4 regions of the Streptomyces sp. NPDC007164 genome follow, and region 3 is predicted to be linked to each of the others. Evidence: riboswitches for the same ligand, from Rfam matches in the RefSeq annotation. Region 3 holds a riboswitch; each other region holds the start of a gene.
What was found. A riboswitch is a leader RNA that binds a small molecule or an ion and turns the genes downstream of it on or off. The one in region 3 is predicted to bind cobalamin.

Region 1 (5,585 bases), on a different contig from region 3:
AGCGCGGCGACGAGCCCGGCGATCAGCAGCGGAACCCCGTACACCGCGCCCTGCGCGGCCAGCAGCCCGTACGTACCGGCGCACACGCCCAGCAGTCCGCCGAGCGTGAGCACGTTCGTGGTGCGGCGGACGGCGGGCGGGACCTGGGCGGTGCGCCCGTAGCCGCGCGCGTCCATCGACGCGGCCACCGCGACCGAGCGCTCCAACGCGCCCTCCAGGACCGGCAGTCCGATCTGGAGGACCGCCTTGATGCCACCGGTCGGCCGGCCCCGCAGCCGCCGTGCGGTGCGCAGCCGCATCACATCGGCGACCATGTTCGGCGCGAACGTCATCGCGACGACGACCGCGACGCCCGCCTCGTACAGCGCACCGGGCAGCGACTTCAGCAGCCGGGCCGGGTTGGCGAGCGAGTTCGCCGCACCGACGCAGATCAGCAGGGTGGCCAGCTTCGCCCCGTCGTACAGCGCGAAGACCAACTGCTCGGCGGTGACCCGGCCACCGAGCCTGACCCCCTTCGCCCAGTCGGGCAGCGGCACTTCGGGGAGCGTGAACACCGTGTGCGTACCGGGGATCGGCGAACCGAGGAAGACGGAGAAGACCAGCCGCACAGCGACGACGAACAGCCCGATCCGGATGAACGCCCCGTACGAACGGGCCCACGGCGCGTCGGTACGGCGCGCGGCCACGACGTAACCGGCCACCCCCACCAGCAGCCCGAGCAGCAGCGGATTGGTGGTCCGGGACGCGGCGGTTGCCAGGCCGAGCGCCCACAGCCACCAGGCCCCGGCGGGCACGGCGTTGCTCCGGCTCGCCGCGGGCGCGCGCAGCGGACGCCGGCGCGCCAGGGCCGTGCGGCCGGCCGGAGCGCTGGTCGAGGCGGTCATCCGCGGCGGCGGCGGGCCTGCACGACCGCGGCGATGCCGAGGAGGAGCACGGCGCCGACCCCGACGAGCACCCCGGCGGACGGGCCGCCGCCGGAGCCGCCCGAGCCGCTGGAGGCCGCGGACCCGGCCGGTGACGTGGAAACGGAGGCGGAGGCGGCCGAGTCGGGCGTGCCGTTCCCGTTCCCGTTCCCGCTGCCGTCCCCGCTGCCGTTTCCGTCGCCGGAGACCTGTTCGCCGCAGCCCGAGCCCGGGTATCCGGCGATGGCGCAGAGCATCGCGTCGCTGCTGTAGCGCAGCGGCTTCGCCACCGAGGCGAGTGCCTCCGCGGCGCTCGCGTCCGGTCCGACCCGTGCGCACGCGGTGCGCGGCGCGGGCGGTGTCTCACCGGCCGGGGCGTCCGCCGCCGTGCCCGGGTCGATGACGAGTGCGATCCGCTTGGTGCCGTCCTGGGCCGGGGTGTCCGCGCAGATCTTCGTGAAGTCGGCCGCGCGGCGCGGCTTCGCCGAGTCCTGGGAGTCCTCGCTGACCGAGAACCGGAAGCCCTGCACCGCCCCGTCGTCCGGCCGGACCAGCGACGGGCCCTGGGTGGCGTACGTCCAGCCGGATCCGGAACCCTCCCAGAACGACCAGTACCGGTACCCGGCCGCCTGGGCCGGTCCCGCGCCGAGCACGGCCAGGACGGCGCCCAGGACCACCAGCAGCGCGGTGGTCCGTCCCACGCGCCTCACGGCTGCCTGCTCTTCCGGCGACCGCTGGTCAGGAAGAACGCGATGGCCGCGAGGACGAGGCCGATGCCGATGTACCACCACACGCCCCCGATCACGTCGTCGCCGCTGTGGACCTGGTCCTTCTCCGTGGCCTCGTACCCGGTGTCGGCGGACGGGTCGGGCGTCACGACGGCGGCGGGCGCGGGGCCGGCCGCGTTGAGCCGGGCGACGAGGTCGACGCCGCCGAAGTCCCGGGCGTTGTTGCCGGTCGCGTGGGCGGCCAGGATCAGCTGGGCGTAGGCGGCGGGGCCGCTCTGGGCGGCCCAGTCCGCGGAGTTCTTCTTCAGCCAGTCGACGGCTCCGGCCGCCTTGTCCTGGTGGCCGGCCGCGGAGAGCGCGACGACCGCGTCCGCGGTGTTGCCGAAGTCGGGCTGCGGGGTGGTGTCGGTGGCACCGGGCATCGGCGCCAGGTTCAGGTGACCGCTGCCGGCGAGGGCGTCGGTGAGGTAGTGGGCGCCGTTCTGCGCGGCCTGCTCGGGCGTGAGCCCGGAACCGGGCCGGCAGGTGGGTGCCTTGCCCGCGGCGTTGTTCCCGACTGCCAGGGCCTTGCCCATCGTGCCGAGCACGGCGGCCGCGGTGGCGTCCGCGTTCGCGGCGAGCCCGCCCTTCTTGTCGGGCTGGTACGCGAAGGCGCCGCCGTCCTTGCCGCCGCACGGGATGGCGAGGGCGAGCAGCGGGTCGTAGGGGGTCTTGCCACCGGGGGTCGTGATGTCCGTGAGCCGCTGCCCCTGACGGGCGAGGGCGCCGATCACCAGAGAGGTGGAGTTGGCGTCACTGGGCGCACCCGCGGTGTAGCCCCAGCCGCCGTCCTCGTTCTGTACGGACTTCAGCCAGCGCACCGAGTTGTTCACGGTCTCGCGGTGCCCGCCGACCTCGACCAGCGCCTGGGCGGCGGCCGCGGTGGCATTGGTGTCCCGCACCGTCTTGGCGTCGCACGGCTTGGCGGTATCGGGCCGGTACGCGGCGTAGGAGCCGTCGGCGCACTGCTGACCGATCAGCCAGTCCACCGACTTCGCGGCCGGGGTGACCCCTTCGAGCCGCTGCGCGAGGAAGGCCAGCGACTGCCGCCACACACCGTCGTAGGTGGGGTCCTTCGTGCCGTACAGCCCGGACGGCAGCGCGACGGAAGGCGAGGGCGAGGGGGACGGCGCTGCCACCGCGACCGGCGCAGCGGCCGCGCAGAGCACGGCGGCGGTGGCGGCGAGCGTTGCTGCGCTGCGACGTACGGTCATGGCGGGCGGGGCCTCTCCTGCGGGGTGAACCGGGCACAGGCACGCTCAGGCACCAGGCTCCGACCTCGTGTACCTCGACGGTGCCGACCACCGGGGGATCCGGTGGTCCGAGCCGGTCACGACCGCGGACAGGGCATTCCGACTCACCGCCTGCGAAGACGGTTCACGGCTGCGTGGTCAGTGCCGGATTCGCACCGGCTTCCCCCTGAACGGGCATGATGACGACCCGCACACTCTACCGGGCGGCACCGACCGGGCTCCGGGCCGGGAGGAGCGCCCCGGACGTGTCACTACTCACGTACGCGTCACCACACACGTACGCGTCACCACACGCCCCGCGACGTACGTCACGCACCCAGCGACGCGCATCACACCCATCGCTCATCACTCATCGCTCATCACTCATCGCTCATCACTCACACCGCGACATACGTCACCGGCTCGCTCCCCGGCACCGCCTCCGCGCGCCCGAGCTTCACCAGCCGCCGCAGATGCGCCTCCGCCTCCGAGACGGCGATGTTCCGGGAGCCGTGCGGGATCTGCTCCCAGGGCCGGTTCCACTCCATCCGCACGGCCAGCTCCCACGGCGTCAGCGGCTCCGCCAGCAGCCCGAGCAGCCCGGTCAGCCGCTCCTCGTGATGCCCGAGGAGCTCCCGTACGCGTCCCGCCGCATCGGTGAAGGCGTACTGATGGGCGGGCAGCACCTCGGCGGCCCCGAGCCTGCCGATGCGCTCCAGCGAGTCGAGGTAGTCGCCGAGAGGATCGGTGACCGTGGCGTCGTCCGGGTCCTCGTACAGCCCGATGTGCGGACTGATCCCCGGCAGCAGATGGTCTCCCGAGAAGAGCCGCCCCCGCCCCGGCAGATTGCCCGGGTGCTCCTCCTCCAGGTGCAGGCACACATGCCCCGGCGTGTGCCCCGGCGTCCAGATCGCCCGCAGCCTGCGCCCCGCCAGGTCGAGCAGCTCACCGGGCACGATCTCCCGGTCCGGGAGCGCGGCACGCAGCCCCGGCAGCGTCCGCATCCTGCCCCCGTCGGCCGCGGCGGCCCGCAACGGCGCGAGGTGCTCCTCGGGCGCTCCGACCGCGGTGAGCTTGGCCGCGAGATACGTCAGCCACCTGCCGGGTTGGGACTCCCGGGTACGGCGCACGATCGCGGTGTCCGCCGCATGCATGGCGATCCAGGCCCCGGATGCCTCGCGCACCTGCCCGGACAGCCCGTGGTGGTCGGGATGGTGGTGGGTGATGACCACACCGTGGATGTCGGCCATCTCCGTACCGATGGCGGTGAGGCCGGCCCCGAGAGTGTCCCAGGCCTCGGGATCGTCCCACCCGGTGTCGATCAGCACCGGACCCCGATCGGTGTCCAGGACGTGCACGAGGGTGTGGCCGAGCGGATTGTCCGGGATGGGCACCTTGATGCTGTGCACGCCCCCGCCGTGGTCGGTCACCTGCGTCATGAGGTCCCCATCTCTCTGGACGGCGTACGGCTTCGCGGCTCCGGTGCCTCGCCCCACTGTAACGAGAACTTGTTCCAGTAGTAGCCCCGGTCGACCATCTTGTCCGGGGCGCTGTCGCGGCCGTGGACTCCTGGAACTGGAACTGATATCAGTTCTGACACAGAGTCAGATCATGAGTCGGATGTCGAGTCGGACGTCGAGCCGGATGCCGATTCGGGCAACGCGCCGGGCCGCGGGAGGCAGTAGCCATGACCGAGCTTGTCGAACACGGAAAACTGTTCATCGGCGGGGAGTTGGTCGATCCGCTGGGCCGGGAAGTGATCGAGGTCGTCTCGCCCCACACCGAGCAGGTCATCGGCCGGGTGCCGCATGCCTCCCGGGCGGACGTGGACGCGGCCGTCGCCGCCGGGCGGCGGGCGTTCGACGAGGGGCCCTGGCCCCGGATGAGCCTGGACGAGCGGATCGCGGTGGTGACCAGGATCAAAGACGCGTTCGCCGTCCGGTACGAGGAGATCGCCCGGGTCATCAGCTCGGAGAACGGCACCCCGTACACGTCGAGCGTCATGGTGCAGGCGCTCGCCGCGATGATGGTGTGGGACTCGGCGATCACCGTGGCGCGGGGCTTCCCGTACGAGGAGCGGCGGGCCGGGGCGCTCGGGCCGTTGCTGGTGCGGCGGGAGCCGGTCGGAGTGGTCGCGGCCGTGGTGCCGTGGAACGTTCCGCAGTTCACCGCCGCCGCCAAGCTCGCACCCGCGCTGCTGGCGGGCTGCTCCGCCGTGCTCAAGGTCTCGCCGGAATCCCCGCTGGACGCCTACATCCTGGCCGAGATCGCCGCCGACGCCGGGCTGCCGGAAGGCGTGCTCTCCATCCTTCCGGCCGACCGCGAGGTCAGTGAGTACCTGGTCGGGCACCCCGGCGTCGACAAGGTGTCGTTCACCGGGTCGGTGGCCGCCGGGCGCCGGGTGATGGAGGTCGCCTCCCGCAACCTCACCCGCGTCACACTGGAGTTGGGCGGCAAGTCCGCCGCCGTGATGCTTCCCGACGCCGATCTGGACGCCGCCGTCGCGGGCATCGTCCCCTTCGCCTGGATGATCAACGGCCAGGCGTGCGTGGCCCAGACCCGCATCCTCGTCCCGCGCTCCCGCTACGACGAGACGGCCGAGGCGTTCGCCGCCGCGGCGTCCGCGCTGAAGGTCGGCGACCCGCTCGACCCGGCCACCGAACTAGGCCCCCTGGTCGCGCAGC
Region 2 (5,585 bases), on a different contig from region 3:
GTCCGCCCGGCGTCGAGATGCGCCGCCAGACGGGCCGCCGCCTCGGCGTAGAACTCCTCCATCGCCCCCCGGTAACCGCCCGGGTGATCCGTGGTCTCCGTCGTGACGGGGTAGACCAGCGGCTCCTCGACATGGTCGGCACGGATGTGCTTCGCCGCGATGGACCGGGCGATGGACCGCCCGTGCCGGGCGCTGTGATAGGCGATGACATCGGCCTCGGCGATGATCTCCACCGCGCGTACGGTCATCAGAGCCGGATCGCCGGGGCCGAGTCCGACCCCGTACAGCCGGCCCGTCTTCTGCTCGCTCACGTCTACTCTTCCTCGCTGGCGATCGCGTTGAGGGCGGCGGCCGCCATGGCGCTGCCGCCGCGACGGCCCCGGACGATCAGATGCTCCAGGCCGGACGGGTGGGCGGCCAGGGCGTCCTTGGACTCGGCGGCACCGATGAAGCCGACCGGCACACCGATGACGGCGGCGGGGCGGGGCGCGCCCTCCTCGATCATCTCCAGCAGCCGGAACAGGGCGGTCGGCGCATTGCCGACGGCCACCACCGCACCGTCCAGCCGGTCGCGCCACAGCTCCAGGGCGGCGGCGCTGCGCGTGGTGCCCAGCTCCTTCGCCAGGCCGGGCACCGCCGGGTCGGACAGGGTGCACACCACTTCGTTGTCCGCGGGCAGCCGCTTGCGGGTCACACCGCTGGCGACCATCGCCACATCGCACAGGATGGGCGCGCCGCCCCGCAGCGCGGCACGGGCACGGGCGACCGCGTCCGGGGTGAAAGCGAGATCGCGGACGAGGTCGACCATCCCGCAGGCGTGGATCATGCGGACCGCGACCTGGCTCACATCGGCGGGCAGGCCCGCGAGATCGGCCTCCGCGCGGATCGTGGCGAAGGACTGGCGATAGATCGCCGGTCCGTCCTTCTCGTACTGGTGCACAGTGCTTTCGCTTTCTTCCTCGGGCGTGCAACGGTCGGGTACAGCAGGTACTGCGAGTACAGGGGAGCCGCGCGTACGGAATCAGCCGCGCGTGCCGCGGGCCGAAGCCACCGCTTCGGCGAGTCCGCCAGGGCTGTCGGGGGGGCTGGGGACGCTCACCGGTGCGCCCCGCTCCTCGCCCCGAACGACGGAGATCCGGTGTCCGCCGGGGACGGCGACCACATCGACCCACTCGCCGCGGGGATGGCCGCACCGGCGTTCGCACCCGGACCAGTACACCGGCAGCAGGCCCACGGGCCCCACCACGGCCGCCGCCCGGGCCCGCACATCGGCCAGCGATTTCGCGCAGCCGGGCCGGCCGATACAGGCACCCACCCCGGTCCAGGGGGAGTCGGGTCCGACGACGAGGCCGGCGGCCCCCAGTTCGTCCAGCAGCCCCGCAGCCCGCCGCCGCTCCACCCCCGGTACGACGACCCCGCGCCACGGGGTCAGCCGCAATTCACCACGTCCCCGCTGCCGGGCCGTGTCCGTCAGCGACCGCCACTGCGCCGGGGTGATCCGCCCCAGAGGGATGCCGACGGACAACGCCGCCCGGTCGTGCGGGCCGGTCACCATGCCGGGGGCGGGGCCGTCCGAGCCGCGCGGACAGTCACGGACCTCGGTGGCGGCGGTGCCGGGATCCGCCTCCCGCAACCGCCGTACGACCTCGTCGAGAAGGGAGCCGGCGCCACCGGGCAGGTCCGACACCCGCCAGGCACCGGTGCCGGACGCCCGCTCCAGGAAAGTCTCCGCAGCCATGAGGGCGGCCCGCGGCGCCTGCGCACCGGGTATCCGCACCACGGTCCGGGCCGTGCCGATCCGAAGCAGCGCCACTCCGCCGTCCTGCGCCAGCAGCGTCACATCGCCGCCCAGCGCGTCCACATCGCCGCGGCCGTCGTCGAGCACGAACAAGAACCTGCCGGAGAGCCCGGCCGTCCGCTCGCCCGCGCACAGCAGCGCGTCCAGCGCCCGGAGCCACGCTCCGACGTCCGCCGCTCCTTCGCCGTCGAGCCCCGAGAGCGGCGACGCCACGACGTTGCGTATCCGCTCGTGGCGGGCGGAGGGCAGCAGTCCCGCCTCGCCCAGCCGGTCGGCCAGTTCGCCACCGCAGTCGGGGCTCAGCCCGCGCAACTGCACATTGCCTCGCGAAGTGAGATGCAACTCACCATCGCCCAGTCTCTCCGCCACCACACCGAGGGCATCCGCCTGCACCGCGGTCAGCAGACCACCGGGCACCCGGACGCGGGCCAGAGCGCCGTCGTCCGCCCGGTGCAGCCGCAGCGTGCCGGGGCAGGCGTCACCGCGGTCCCGGGCAGACGAGTCTGCGGGCAGCGAAGGCGAAGTGGCAGGTGGGGGCATGGCGGCGAGCATACCGACCATCTGAACAGAACCGTATGTCCTCCATCGGTGACCGGCCCTTACTATGCCTATTGACGGGCCATCCGGCACGTCGTCGCCACAGACGGCGACAGGGGAGGAAGTCCGGTGCGATTCCGGCACGGTCCCGCCACTGTGAACCCGGCCCCGGCCGGGCGAGTCAGGAACTCCCTTCCCCGCCGCTCGACTCCGTCGAGCTGGGGAGACTCCATTCCGACACCGCCCGGGGCGTGGACACCCCGAGGAAGGCCCGACGCCGCATGATCCTGCTCCTGTCGACGTCCGACACCGACCTGCTCAGTGCCCGCGCCTCGGACGGCCCGGTCTCCTACCGCTACGCCAACCCCTCCCGGCTCCCGCTCCAGGACCTCCCGCAGCTCCTCGACGGCGTCGACCTGGTCGTCGTACGTCTCCTCGGTGGCGTACGCGCCTGGCAGGACGGCCTCGACCAAGTCCTCGCCACCGGACGCCCCGTCGTCGTCCTCACCGGCGAACAGGCCCCCGACGCCCAGCTGATGGCCGCCTCCACGGTCCCCATCGGCATCGCCGCCGAGGCCCACGCCTACCTGGCCCACGGCGGCCCCGCCAACCTGGACCAGCTCGCCCGTTTCCTCTCCGACACCGTCCTGCTCACCGGCCACGGATTCGCACCGCCCGCCCCGGCACCCTCCTGGGGCCCGCTGGAGCGCACCGCCCGCCGCACCGACGGCCCGGTCGTCGCCGTGCTCTACTACCGCGCCCATCACATGAGCGGCAACACCGCGTTCGTGGACGCCCTGTGCGGCGCCGTCGAGGACGCCGGTGCCCGCGCGCTGCCGCTGTACGTCGCCTCGCTGCGCACCCCCGAGCCCGAGCTGATCGACGCGCTGCGCGCCGCCGACGCCATCGTCACCACCGTCCTCGCCGCCGGCGGCACCCGGCCGGCCGAGGCGTCGGCGGGCGGCGACGACGAGTCCTGGGACGCGGGCGTCCTCAGCAACCTCGACGTCCCCATCCTCCAGGCGCTCTGCCTCACCGGATCGCGCACCGACTGGGAGGACAATGACGAGGGCGTCTCCCCGCTCGACGCCGCCAGCCAGATCGCGGTCCCCGAGTTCGACGGCCGCCTGATCACCGTGCCGTTCTCCTTCAAGGAGATCGACGAGGACGGCCTGCCCGCGTACGTCGCCGACACCGAGCGCGCCGCCCGCGTCGCCGGGATCGCCGTGCGCCACGCCCGGCTGCGCCACATCCCGGCCGCCGAGAAGCGGATCGCACTGGTGCTGTCCGCCTACCCGACCAAGCACTCCCGCATCGGCAACGCCGTCGGCCTCGACACCCCGGCCAGTGCCGTCGCCCTGCTGCGCCGACTCCGAGACCAGGGATACGACTTCGGTACGGAGGAGGTCCCCGGCCTGGTCTCGGGCGACGGCGACGAGCTGATCCGGGCACTGATCGAGGCCGGCGGCCACGACCAGGAATGGCTCACCGAGGAGCAGTTGGCCCGCAACCCGGTCCGTATCCCCGCCGCCGACTACCGGCGCTGGTACGCGACCCTCCCGGCCGAGCTCCGCGAGGCCGTCGAGCGGCACTGGGGCCCCGCCCCGGGCGAGATGTTCGTGGACCGGTCGAGCAACCCGGACGGCGACATCGTGCTCGCCGCCCTGCGCCGGGGCAATCTGCTCATCCTCATCCAGCCGCCGCGCGGCTTCGGCGAGAACCCGATCGCGATCTACCACGACCCCGATCTGCCGCCCTCGCACCACTACCTGGCCGCCTACCGCTGGATCGCCGCTGCCGCCGACGACAACGGCTTCGGCGCCGACGCGATGATCCACCTCGGCAAGCACGGCAACCTGGAGTGGCTGCCCGGCAAGAACGCCGGCCTCTCCGCCGCCTGCGGCCCCGACGCCGCCCTCGGCGACCTGCCACTGATTTACCCGTTCCTGGTCAACGACCCGGGCGAGGGCACGCAGGCCAAGCGGCGCGTCCACGCCACTCTGGTGGACCACCTCGTACCGCCGATGGCACGAGCCGACAGCTACGGCGACATCGCCCGCCTCGAACAACTTCTGGACGAGCACGCCCAGATCGCGGCGATGGACCCGGCGAAGCTCCCGGCGATCCGCGCACAGATCTGGACCCTCATCCAGGCCGCCAAGCTCGACCACGACCTCGGGCTGGAGGACCGCCCCGAGGACGAGGGATTCGACGAGTTCATCATGCATCTCGACGGCTGGCTCTGCGAGATCAAGGACGCCCAGATCCGTGACGGACTGCATGTGCTGGGCGGCGCCCCGGCCGGCGCCGACCGGGTCAACCTCGTCCTCGCGATCCTGCGGGCCCGCCAGATCTGGGGCGGCACCGCCTCCCTGCCGGGCCTGCGCGAGGCCCTGGGGCTCGACGAGTCCGCCGCGACCCGAGTCACCGCCGACGAGGCGGAGGAGCGGGCCCGGACCCTGGTCCAGGCGATGGAGGACGCCGGCTGGTCCCCGGACGCCGTCGCCGAAGTGGCGGCCGGGCACCCGCGGGCGGTCGCCGACATCCTCGACTTCGCCGCCCGCGAGGTCGTGCCGCGACTGGCCGCCACGACCGACGAACTCGACCACGCCCTGCACGCGCTGGACGGCGGGTTCGTCCCCGCCGGACCCTCCGGCTCCCCGCTGCGCGGCCTGGTCAACGTTCTGCCGACCGGCCGCAACTTCTACTCCGTCGACCCCAAGGCCGTACCCTCGCGCCTGGCCTGGGAGACCGGCCAGGCCCTGGCCGACTCGCTCCTGGAGCGCTACCGCACCGACAACGGCGACTGGCCCACCTCGGTCGGCCTGTCCCTGTGGGGCACCAGCGCGATGCGCACCGCCGGTGACGACGTCGCCGAGGCCTTCGCGCTGCTCGGCGTCCGCCCCGTCTGGGACGACGCCTCGCGCCGCGTCACCGGCCTGGAGGCGATCCCGCCGGCCGAGCTCGGCCGCCCGCGCATCGACGTCACCCTGCGCATCAGCGGCTTCTTCCGCGACGCCTTCCCGCACACCATCGGCCTGCTCGACGACGCGGTCCGCCTCGCCGCCTCCCTGGACGAGCCGGCCGAGCAGAACCACGTACGCGCCCACACCCAGGCCGACCTGGCCGCCCACGGCGACGAACGCCGCGCCACCACCCGTATCTTCGGCTCCCGCCCCGGTACGTACGGCGCCGGTCTGCTCCAGCTCATCGACTCCCGCGACTGGCGCACCGACGCGGACCTCGCCGA
Region 3 (5,585 bases):
CACCCACTGGTTCGTCAAGGACCTGCCGCTGCTGATCGCGTTCGCGGTGCTCGCCGCGTACACCTACTCGTCCGGGCTGCGCGCGCCCGCGCTGATCGCGTTCGTCAAGGACGGGCTGATCTACCTGGTCATCGCGGTGGCGATCATCTACATCCCGATCAAGCTCGGCGGCTTCGACGACATCTTCGCCAAGGCGGGCGAGGCGTTCTCGCAGAAGAACGAGGCGGCCGGGAAACCGGTGGCCGGACTCGCGCCCGGTGAGGCGGGCCGGTGGGGTTACGCCACCCTGGCGCTGGGCTCGGCACTGGCGCTGTTCATGTATCCGCACTCGATCACGGCGACGCTCTCCAGTCGCAGCCGCAACGTGATCCGGCGCAACACCACGATCCTGCCGCTGTACTCGCTGATGCTGGGTCTGCTGGCGCTGCTCGGCTTCATGGCCATCGCCGCCGGCATCAAGGTGGACAACGGCCAGCTGGCCATCCCGCAGCTGTTCGAGGACATGTTCCCGGACTGGTTCGCGGGCGTCGCGTTCGCCGCCATCGGCATCGGCGCGCTGGTACCCGCCGCGATCATGTCGATCGCCGCGGCCAACCTGTTCACCCGCAACATCTACAAGGACTTCCTGAAGCCGGACGCGACCCCGGAGCAGGAGACCAAGGTCTCCAAGCTGGTGTCGCTGCTGGTCAAGGTCGGCGCGCTGGCCTTCGTCCTCACCATGGACAAGACGGTCGCGATCAACTTCCAGCTGCTCGGCGGCATCTGGATCCTCCAGACGATGCCGGCCCTGGTCGGCGGCCTGTTCACCCGCTGGTTCCACCGCTGGGCACTGCTCGCGGGCTGGGCGGCCGGCATGGTGTACGGGACGGTGGCCGCGTACGGGGTCGCCAGCCCGACCCAGGCGCACTTCGGCGGCTCGTCCAAGGAGATCCCGGGGATCGGCGAGATCGGCTACATCGGCCTCACCGCGTTCGTGCTGAACGTGGTGGTGACGGTGGTGCTCACCTTCGTCCTGAACGCCCTGAAGGCACCCGCCGGGACCGACGAGACCTCCCCGGCCGACTACACCGCCGACGCGGGCGACCCGGGTGTCGCCACCGAGCTCCCGCCGGCCACCGCGGGGGCTCCGGGCGGCCACTGACGACCGCCGCCCACGGCCTTCCGACGGCCCGTCGAGCCCCCCGCAACGGGGCGCGGCGGGCCGTCGGCGTGATCCGGCCGACCGGCCCGGGAAAGGGCCGCACGGCCCGTTCTGTGGGCCCGACTCGAACGCGCGACACAACATATGGGGGCTGCGTCATCGGGCAGCCCCCACATGTATGCTCGTCCTCGCTGTCGCCGCAGGGGAATCCGGTGCGAATCCGGAACTGTCCCGCAACGGTGTATTCAGTGCGCTTTTGTGCACCCCCGAGTCAGTCCGATGACCTGCCGGCAGCGCATCCGGCTCGACCGAACCGGATGCCCAGACGTCCGGGCCTCGCGGTTGGGCCGGTGGACGCCGTGCGGAGTGCTGCCCTGCCCCGGGTGTGCTTCCGCAGGGCTGCCCCGTTCCCCGCCGGCCCAGAGCCGAGCGAGGGAGAGCACCACGTGACCATCGCGCCAGCCGATCCGGCTTCAGTCGCCGCGTCCGCAGCAGCCGAGTCCGAGGCCGCCGCACAGGACGGACCGGGTACCGCGCTGCTGCGGACCCTGACCGACCTGACCGCCGATCTGCCCGCCACCGACCCCGGCCGGGTCGCCGCCGCCGCGCTGCGTGGCCGCAGCGCCCGCGCCGACGAGGCCGAGCTGCGGTCGCTGGCCACCGAGGCCGCCGCGGGGCTGATCTCCGAGGACCCCGCCTACTCCCGGCTCGCCGCCCGGCTGCTGACCCTCGCCATCGCGGACGAGGCGGCCGGCGAGGGCGCGGTCTCCTTCTCCGCCTCGGTAGCCGTCGGGCACCGCGAGGGCCTGATCGCGGACCGTACCGCCGCGTTCGTCGCCACCCACGCGGCTGCCCTCGACACGCTGGTGGAGCGCTCGCTGGCCGACGGCGCGGACGACCGCTTCGGCTACTTCGGGCTGCGGACCCTGCACAGCCGCTACCTGCTGCGCCACCCGCACACCCGTCAGGTCATCGAGACGCCGCAGCACTTCATGCTGCGGGTCGCGGCCGGGCTGGCCGAGGACGAGTCGCAGCGCGCCGTGGACGAAGTGGCGGCGCTGTACGGGCTGATGAGCCGGCTCGACTATCTGCCCTCCTCCCCCACGCTCTTCAACTCCGGCACCCGGCACCCGCAGATGTCCTCCTGCTACCTGCTGGACTCCCCGCTGGACGAGCTCGACTCGATCTACGACCGCTACCACCAGGTGGCGCGGCTCTCGAAGCACGCGGGCGGCATCGGTCTGTCGTACTCCCGCATCCGCTCCCGCGGTTCGCTGATCCGGGGCACCAACGGGCACTCCAACGGCATCGTGCCGTTCCTCAAGACGCTCGACGCCTCCGTCGCCGCGGTCAACCAGGGGGGCCGCCGCAAGGGCGCCGCCGCCGTCTACCTGGAGACCTGGCACGCGGACATCGAGGAGTTCCTGGAGCTGCGCGACAACACGGGTGAGGACCAGCGGCGTACGCACAACCTCAACCTGGCGCACTGGATCCCGGACGAGTTCATGCGCCGGGTCGACGCGGACGGCGACTGGTCGCTGTTCTCGCCCGCCGACGTGCCCGAGCTGGTCGACCTGTGGGGCGACGAGTTCGACGCCGCGTACCGGGCCGCCGAGGCCAAGGGCCTGGCCCGCAAGTCGATGCCGGCGCGCGAGCTGTACGGCCGGATGATGCGCACCCTCGCGCAGACCGGCCAGGGCTGGATGACGTTCAAGGACGCCTCCAACCGGACCGCGAACCAGACCGCCGAGCCGGGCAGCGTCGTCCACTCGTCGAACCTGTGCACCGAGATCCTGGAAGTCACCGACGACGGCGAGACGGCGGTCTGCAACCTGGGCTCGGTCAACCTCGGCGCGTTCGTCGCCGACGGCGGGATCGACTGGGAGCGGCTGGACGCCACCGTCCGCACCGCCGTGACCTTCCTCGACCGGGTCGTGGACATCAACTTCTACCCGACCGAGCAGGCCGGCCGCTCCAACGCGAAGTGGCGCCCCGTGGGGCTGGGCGCGATGGGTCTCCAGGACGTCTTCTTCCAGCTGCGGCTGCCCTTCGACTCCCCCGAGGCGCGGGCGCTGTCCACGAGGATCTCCGAGCGGATCATGCTCGCCGCGTACGAGGCGTCCTGCGAGCTCGCGGAGCGCTCGGGTCCGCTGCCCGCCTGGTCCGAGACCCGGGCGGCGCGCGGGGTGCTGCACCCCGACCACTACGACACCGAGCTGAACTGGCCGGAGCGCTGGGACGCGTTGCGCGCCCGGGTCGCGAAGAACGGGATGCGCAACTCGCTGCTGCTCGCCATCGCGCCGACGGCGACGATCGCCTCGATCGCGGGCGTGTACGAGTGCATCGAGCCGCAGGTCTCCAACCTCTTCAAGCGCGAGACGCTCAGCGGTGAGTTCCTCCAGGTCAACGCCTATCTGGTGGACGAGCTGAAGAAGCTCGGCGTGTGGGACGCGCGCACCCGGGAGGCGCTGCGCGAGGCCAGTGGCTCGGTGCAGGGCTTCGCCTGGATCCCCGAGGACGTGCGGGCGCTGTACCGCACCGCGTGGGAGATCCCGCAGCGCGGCCTGATCGACATGGCGGCGGCCCGTACGCCGTTCCTGGACCAGAGCCAGTCGCTGAACCTGTTCCTGGAGACGCCGACGATCGGCAAGCTCTCCTCGATGTACGCGTACGCCTGGAAGCAGGGGCTGAAGACGACGTACTACCTGCGCTCGCGCCCGGCGACCAGGATCGCCCGCGCCGCGTCCGGCCGGACCGCGGCCGCCGCCCCCATTCCCGTACAGCAGTCGTCGGCGCCCGACGCGGACGCGATCGCCTGCTCCCTCGAAAACCCCGAGTCCTGCGAGGCCTGCCAGTAATGAGCTCCACCAACTCCGACAAGAACCTTCTGGACCCGGGCTTCGAACTGACCCTGCGTCCGATGCGCTACCCGGACTTCTACGAGCGCTACCGGGACGCGATCAAGAACACCTGGACGGTGGAGGAGGTCGACCTGCACTCCGACGTCGCCGACCTCGCCAAGCTGTCCCCCGGCGAGCAGCACATGATCGGCCGGCTGGTCGCGTTCTTCGCGACGGGTGACTCGATCGTCTCCAACAACCTCGTGCTGACGCTGTACAAGCACATCAACTCCCCCGAGGCGCGGCTGTATCTGTCGCGGCAGCTCTTCGAGGAGGCCGTGCACGTCCAGTTCTATCTGACGCTGCTGGACACCTACCTGCCCGACCCGGACGACCGCGCGGCGGCGTTCGACGCGGTCGAGGAGATCCCCTCGATCCGCGAGAAGGCGCAGTTCTGCTTCAAGTGGATGGATTCGGTCGAGAAGATCGAGCGCCTGGAGACGAAGGCCGACCGCCGCCGGTTCCTGCTGAACCTGATCTGCTTCGCGGCGTGCATCGAGGGGCTGTTCTTCTACGGCGCGTTCGCGTACGTCTACTGGTTCCGCTCGCGGGGTCTGCTGCACGGTCTCGCCACGGGCACCAACTGGGTGTTCCGGGACGAGACGATGCACATGAACTTCGCGTTCGAGGTCGTGGACACCGTCCGCAAGGAGGAGCCGGAGCTCTTCGACGACGAGCTCCAGCAGCAGGTCACCGACATGCTGAGGGAAGCGGTCGAGGCGGAGCTGCAGTTCGGCCGCGATCTGTGCGGTGACGGGCTGCCCGGCATGAACACCGAGTCGATGCGGCAGTACCTGGAGTGCGTAGCCGACCAGCGGCTCACCCGCCTCGGCTTCCCGGCGGTCTACGGTTCGGAGAACCCGTTCTCGTTCATGGAGCTCCAGGGCGTCCAGGAGCTGACGAACTTCTTCGAGCGCCGGCCGTCCGCGTACCAGGTGGCGGTGGAGGGCTCGGTCGCCTTCGACGACGACTTCTAGATCCTGGCCCAGCTTCTGAGGTGGGGGCGCCGCGCAGCCGTGACGGGCTGCGCGGCGCCCGTCGTTTGCGGGGGTCCGTCGCTCCGGGCCCGTTCCGCGGCGCGCAGCTCGCGGTCGATGCGGCGCTCGCGGGCGAGCCCGGCGAGGGCGGGCAGCAGGACGAGAGCGATGAGCGCGGCTATGCCCAGGACGTTCTGGAATGTGTTCATGGCTCTACTCTCGTCCGCGCGGACACATTGCGACAGTGGCAGGACTGTCATGGAACGTCGAATTGCTGCCACACTGGCTCCATGCTGAAAAATGTCGCCGCTCTGCTGCTCGACGAGGTCCACCCCTTCGAACTGGGCGTGCTGTGCGAGGTCTTCGGGCTCGACCGCAGCGACGCGGGCCTGCCGGTCCACGATTTCGCCGTGGTCTCCGCCGAGGGCCCGCGGCTGCGGACCCATGCCGGCTTCACCATCAGCACGCCGCACGGCCTCGACCGCCTGGAGGAGGCCGACCTGATCGCCGTGCCGGCCGGCAGCCACTTCATGGACCGGGAGTACCCGGAAGAGGTCCTCGGCGCCC
Region 4 (5,585 bases), on a different contig from region 3:
TGCCGCTGCCGTTCGGTCCGACCAGCCCCACCGTCTCGCCGGGGGCGGCGTCCAGCGTGACCGCGTCGAGCAGCGTGCGGCCGGCCACCTCGTAGCTGATCCCGTCGGCGGCGAGCGCCGTCGGGGACGGTGCCCGGCTCATCCGGTGATCCCTTCGGTACGGGTGGAGCGGCGCAGCAGCCAGAGGAAGAACGGGCCGCCCACCAGGGCGGTGACCACCCCGGCGGGAATCTCTGCCGGGGCTGCCACGGTCCGCGCCAGCAGATCGGCCAGCAGCAGGAAGACGGCCCCGCCGAGCGCGGTCACCGGCAGCAGTCTGCGGTGGGACGCGCCGACGATCAGCCGGGCGGCGTGCGGAATCATCAGGCCGACGAAGCCGATCGCCCCGCTGTAGGCAACCAGCACGCCGATGATCAGTGACACCAGCACGAAGACCCCGCCCCGGAAACGTCCGGGGTCCAGGCCGAGGCTGCGGGCCCCTTCCTCCCCGGTCAGCAGCAGATCCAGCGGCCGGGCCAGGCTGATCAGGAGGACGGCACCGATGCCCAATACCGCGGCGGGCAGGGCAAGTTGGTCCCACCGGGCACCGCCCAGCCCGCCCAGGGTCCAGAACAGGATCGCCCGCACATGCTCGGCCCGGGAGGACAGCACCAGGATCAGGCTGGTGACCGCGGACAGTACGTACTGGATCGCCACCCCGGCCAGAATCAGCCGGCCCGTTGTCATGGTGCCGCCCCGCCGGGCCATCGCGTAGACGGCGACCAGCGCGGCCATGGACCCGGCGAACGCGGCAACGGGCAGCGCGACGTCGGTGGCCACCCCGGCTCCGACTCCCAGCACGACGACCGCGGCGGCGCCCGCCGACGCCCCGGACGAGGCGCCCAGCAGAAACGGATCGGCCAACGGATTGCGCACCAGCGCCTGGAGCACCGTGCCCGACAGGGCCAGCCCGGCGCCGACGACGGCTCCGAGCAGCACCCTGGGCAGTCGTACCTCCCACACGATCGTCGGGTACGCACCGGTGCGTTCACCGCCCAGGACCGTACTCAGCACCTCGCCCGGCGGAATCCGTACCGGGCCCAGCACCAGACCGGCCACCGCCGCCATGAGCAGCAGCACCGTGAGGACGCCGATCACGACGGGGGTCGAGCGCAGGACGGACTTCGGGCCGGAGCGGGCGGACTCCGCGCTCACGGGGTGCCGGGGTGCAGCTGCCCGGCCAGGTCCTGTACGGCGTCGGCGACCCGGACACCGAGCACGGCCGAGGACAGCGGGAGCACCGCGAACTTCTTGTTCCTGATCGCCGGCACGTCCGCGAGCGCCGGATCGTTCAGCAGCCGCTTCTTCTTGGCCGCCACCGTGGTGCCTCCGTAGTCGTAGATCACGACCACCTCGGGCTTGCGCTTGATGACCTGCTCCCAGGCCACGTCGCCGAAGGTGGCGTCGAGGTCCGTGAAGACGTTCCTGCCCCCGGCGAGCCGGACGATCTCGTTGCCGATGCCTTTGCCGCCCGCGGTGAACGCGGAGCTGTCGCCGGAGTCGTACACGAACACCGAGGGACGTGAGGCGCCCTTGAGCTTCTCCTCGACCGCCGTGATCTTCCGCCGCTCCTCGGCGATCAGCTTCCTGCCGCGCTCCGGCACGCCGAAGGTCCTGGCGACCTGGGTGATCTCGGTGGCGAGCTGATCGATACCGACCTTGCCCCTGGTGCAGTTCTCGATGTTCAGCCGGGTGTTGATGCCGTCCTTCTGGAGCCCTGCCCGGTCCTGGCCCCTGGCCTCGTCGAAGGCGCTGCTGTACCCGCCGTAGACGAAGTCGGGGCCGGCGCCGAGCAGCACCTCCTTGGAGGGGTACTCCTTCGCGAGCACCTTGGTCCCGGCGTACGCGGACCGGTACTCCGGCAGGACGCTGTCGTCCAGGTAGGCGGTACCGGCCAGCCGGTCCTGGAGCCCGAGGGCCAGCATGATCTCGGTGACGTGCTGGTTCATGGTGACGACCCGCTCCGGCGGGGCGTCGAAGGTCGTCCTCGTACCGCAGTTGGTGACCGTGTAGGGAAAACCGTCGGCGGCCGGTGCGGCCATTGCCTTGTTCTCGCCGTCCGTGCCGGAGCCGCAGCCGGTGAGCGGCAGCAGGAGCAGTGGTATGAGCGCGAGCGGTACACGGCGGATTCGGGGCATGGCCGAGCCTTTCCCGGGGATGTCCTCGTCCCCTGGGTAGTACGAGAAGGCGGCGCGGCCAGTATCTGGCTTCCGGGCTGCTGTTCAGCCCGGTCACAGTGGCGGGACCGTACCGGATTCACACCGGTTTCCTGACGCGCGTCGCCTGAGTTTGCGGAGCCCATACTGTCAGACCGCGTATTCCGGCAGGTCCCGGCCCATGCGGCGACGGCCTCGGCCGGCCCCGGACACCGACGTCCACGACGACGACCGGCACTGCGGACGGGTTCCGCCCGGGGTCCGGCAGCGGAAGTCGCAGTGAGCGGGTGGAGGGCCAGGGGGCCTGCCGTGCGCGCCGGTGTCACGTGAAGGTGGTCCGTTGGCTCGGATGCGGCCGGGCGAGGTCAAGCCATTGTGGGCCATTGGCCCAGAGGGGCGGGCTTCATTTGAACCACTAGCCCCCCAGATGCTGAGATGGGGCTGTCAATGGCGCTGCGGGTTCCCCCGGGATCTCTGCGGCGCCTTTCTCGTGTCCGCGCTGGTCCAGGTGTGAAATGCGCTGGTCCATGTGTGAAAGGGGCAGGACAACTTGCTGAAGAGGGCGTTCGTCGCACACGATCCGGGGCGGATGCGGCTGCGGTTCGCGTCCCGGGCCGTGCTCGGCATCGGGCTCGCCGTCGCGTTGTGCGGGGCGTCCGGGCACTCGCTGGTGGCGGCCATCACCGGTGGCCTGGCCGCGCTGCTCGCACTGTTCACGGTGACCGACCCGACGGTGCGTGGGCAGGCGGTCACGACCGCGTTTCTCCCCGTCGTCGGTCTCCCGGTGCTCACGCTCGCCGCCGTGCTGCACGATGTGCCCGTCGCACGCGACCTGGCGTTCCTCGCCGTCGTGGGGGCGGGGGTGTACGCGCGGCGGTGGGGACCTCGCGGGCACTCGCTGGGCGTGTTCGGCTTCATGGCCTATTTCTCCGCCCAGTTCCTGCACACCGTGCCCGGCCAACTGCCCGAGCTGTACGCGGCCGTGCTGCTGTCGCTCGTCGCGTCGTCGGTGGTGCGGTTCGGGGTGTGGTGCTACGAGCGGAGGCTCGCGGTACCCGTGGCAGTCGCCCTGCCCTCGGGGGCGAGCGGGCTCGGCCGGATCACCACACGGCAGGCCGTGCAGGCGGCACTGGGGGCGGGCTTCGCGCTCGCGGTGGGGCAACTGCTCTCCGACCAGCGCTGGTACTGGGCGGTCGGCGCCACCTGGTGGGTGTTCGTGGCCACGACCTCGCGGGGCGAGGCCGTCGTGCGCGGGTTCAGACGCTTCTTGGGAACGGTGCTCGGGATCGGGCTGGGCTTCGCCGTGGCCGTGCCGCTGCACCACGAGCCGGTCGTGGCCGCCGTGGTGGTGGCGATGGGGGTGTTCGGAATCTTCTATACCGCCGCTGTCTCCTATACCTGGATGATGCTGGCCGTGACCGTGATGGCGAGCATGCTGTACGGGCTGCTCGGCGTGCTCGACACGGATCTGCTCGTGCTGCGGGTGACCGAGACGGCGGCCGGGGCGCTCGGTGCCGTACTGGCGGTGCTGTTCGTGCTGCCGGTGACCACACATGCGGTGACCGAGGCGTGGGTGGAGCGGGCGCTGCGGTGCGTACACACCTGCACGGCCGAGGCCGCCGCCCGGCTCGCCGGGAGCGAGGCCGCCGACCCGCCCAGGCACGTCGCCGAACTGGAGGCGATCCTCGGCCGGGTGCGCTTGTCGCTCGCGCCGCTGGTGCATCCGCTCAACCCGATGAAGGCCCGCAAGCGACGGGCGCGGCAGGTGCTCGCACTGCTCGACGACTGCGCACGCGAGGTGCGCGGCCTGGCCTCCGTCGCCGCCGATCCGGAGGCCTCGCACGATGTCCGGCTCGCCGCGGCCTGCTGGCGTGTGGAGGCTGCCGTCGAGGCCCTCACCGACGCGCCGACCGTCGGGCGGGACCTGCGACTCGACCGCGCGACGGCCCCGGAGCCCGCGGGCGCCGAACCGGTGCACGCCCACCTCGCCCACCTCCATGCGCTGGAACGGGCCCTGCTCGAACTTGCCGTTCCCCTCCGGAGGTCCGGCCACCTTCCGGCCGGCACCTGAGCCGTCGCGTCCGCACGGCCCGAAACGGGCGCTCGCCGGCCTCACCGCACAGCCACCCGCGGGCGCCGCTGACCGGTGTGAAACGCCCTCGGACGTGTTCCCCGCGCGGCCCCGGCAGCCGAGGCACTGGTCTGGACCTGATAGCCGACTGCTACCGTCGCCCCGGAAGATCACGACGGCACGGGCCGTCGTGATCGGTCGGCCGAGAGGGGCATTGCGGTGACGGACAGTGCGACGGGCAGCGACGACGGCGCGGTACGGGCATTCATCGGGTCGTTCACCTCGGCGGGCGGACGGGGAATCACCGTCGCCGCCGTGGACCGGGAGACCGGGGCGCTGACCGTCCTCGGCACCACGGACACGGTCCCCGATCCTTCATTCCTCGCCCTGGGCCACGGTCCGGGGCCGGGCGGCGGCGCGCTCTACGCGGTCAGTGAGACCGAGCCCGGTGCGGCAGCCGCCCTGGACGTCAGCGGCGACGTACCGCAGCCGCTCGGCGGTATCCGGCTGGTGGACGGCGACGGCCCGACCCATCTCGCGCTCGCGGGCGGCCATCTGCTCACCGCCAACTACAACTCCGGCAGCGTGAGCGTCCTGCCCGTGCTCGCGGACGGTTCCCTCGGCCCGGTCGCCTCCGTGTCCCAGCACGAGGGCAGCGGCCCCGACGCCGACCGGCAGCGGGGCCCGCACGCCCACCAGGTGCTGCCGGACCCGTCGGGGAACTGGGTGCTCGGCGTGGACCTCGGGACCGACTCCGTACGGATCTGCGCGCTCGACACGGCGACCGGGGCGCTGCGGCCGCACGGCGAGACGGCCCTGCGCCCGGGCACCGGCCCGCGCCACCTGGCCTTCCACCCCGCCGGCGGCCACGCCTACGTCCTGAACGAACTCGAACCGACCGTCACCACGTGCCGGTGGAACGCCGCCGCGGGCGTCCTGGAGCCGGTGGGGGAGACCTCCGTGCTGCCCGCGCCGCCGACGGAGGGCGACGAGCCGGCGACGTACCCCTCCGAGGTGGTCGTCTCGCACGACGGGCGGTTCCTCTGGACCGCCAACCGGGGGCACGACAGCATCTCGGTCCTGGCGCTCGACGCGGCCGGCGAGCAGGCGACCCTGGTCACGACCGTGGACTGCGGCGGGCACTGGCCCCGCGACCTGGCGCTCGACCCCGCCGGCCGCCGGCTGTACGCGGCCAATGAGCGGTCCGGCGACGTCAGCTGGTTCGACATCGACCCGGAGACCGGCATCCCGCGCCGCGCGGGATCGCTGGCCGCCCCCGCCGTGTCCTGCGTGATCTTCGGCTGATTCCGCACCGTACC

Region 1: it holds a riboswitch for cobalamin, as region 3 does, so the genes downstream of both, ABZ622_RS32625 (prenyltransferase/squalene oxidase repeat-containing protein) here and ABZ622_RS08930 (ribonucleoside-diphosphate reductase subunit alpha) in region 3, are expected to answer to the same signal.
Region 2: it holds a riboswitch for cobalamin, as region 3 does, so the genes downstream of both, cobN (cobaltochelatase subunit CobN) here and ABZ622_RS08930 (ribonucleoside-diphosphate reductase subunit alpha) in region 3, are expected to answer to the same signal.
Region 4: it holds a riboswitch for cobalamin, as region 3 does, so the genes downstream of both, ABZ622_RS11230 (ABC transporter substrate-binding protein) here and ABZ622_RS08930 (ribonucleoside-diphosphate reductase subunit alpha) in region 3, are expected to answer to the same signal.

What each region holds. Positions count from the first base shown of each region.
Region 1 is NZ_JBEYFB010000039.1:29,167-34,751, reverse strand. Features, by position in the region: partial or broken gene ABZ622_RS32635 (energy-coupling factor transporter transmembrane component T) at 1-884, opposite strand, end outside; gene ABZ622_RS32630 (SCO2322 family protein) at 881-1,612, opposite strand; gene ABZ622_RS32625 (prenyltransferase/squalene oxidase repeat-containing protein) at 1,609-2,883, opposite strand; cobalamin riboswitch at 2,993-3,128, opposite strand; gene ABZ622_RS32620 (MBL fold metallo-hydrolase) at 3,300-4,340, opposite strand; gene ABZ622_RS32615 (aldehyde dehydrogenase) at 4,589-5,585, shown strand, end outside.
Region 2 is NZ_JBEYFB010000021.1:81,979-87,563, reverse strand. Features, by position in the region: gene ABZ622_RS24735 (precorrin-2 C(20)-methyltransferase) at 1-311, opposite strand, end outside; gene ABZ622_RS24730 (precorrin-8X methylmutase) at 314-940, opposite strand; gene cobG (precorrin-3B synthase) at 1,022-2,350, opposite strand; cobalamin riboswitch at 2,397-2,546, shown strand; gene cobN (cobaltochelatase subunit CobN) at 2,617-5,585, shown strand, end outside.
Region 3 is NZ_JBEYFB010000004.1:52,227-57,811, forward strand. Features, by position in the region: gene mctP (monocarboxylate uptake permease MctP) at 1-1,141, shown strand, start outside; cobalamin riboswitch at 1,307-1,448, shown strand; gene ABZ622_RS08930 (ribonucleoside-diphosphate reductase subunit alpha) at 1,588-3,999, shown strand; gene ABZ622_RS08935 (ribonucleotide-diphosphate reductase subunit beta) at 3,999-5,018, shown strand; gene ABZ622_RS08940 (hypothetical protein) at 5,015-5,227, opposite strand; gene ABZ622_RS08945 (helix-turn-helix domain-containing protein) at 5,309-5,585, shown strand, end outside.
Region 4 is NZ_JBEYFB010000005.1:231,082-236,666, forward strand. Features, by position in the region: gene ABZ622_RS11220 (ABC transporter ATP-binding protein) at 1-142, opposite strand, end outside; gene ABZ622_RS11225 (iron ABC transporter permease) at 139-1,107, opposite strand; gene ABZ622_RS11230 (ABC transporter substrate-binding protein) at 1,191-2,177, opposite strand; cobalamin riboswitch at 2,216-2,341, opposite strand; gene ABZ622_RS11235 (FUSC family protein) at 2,746-4,266, shown strand; gene ABZ622_RS11240 (lactonase family protein) at 4,486-5,571, shown strand.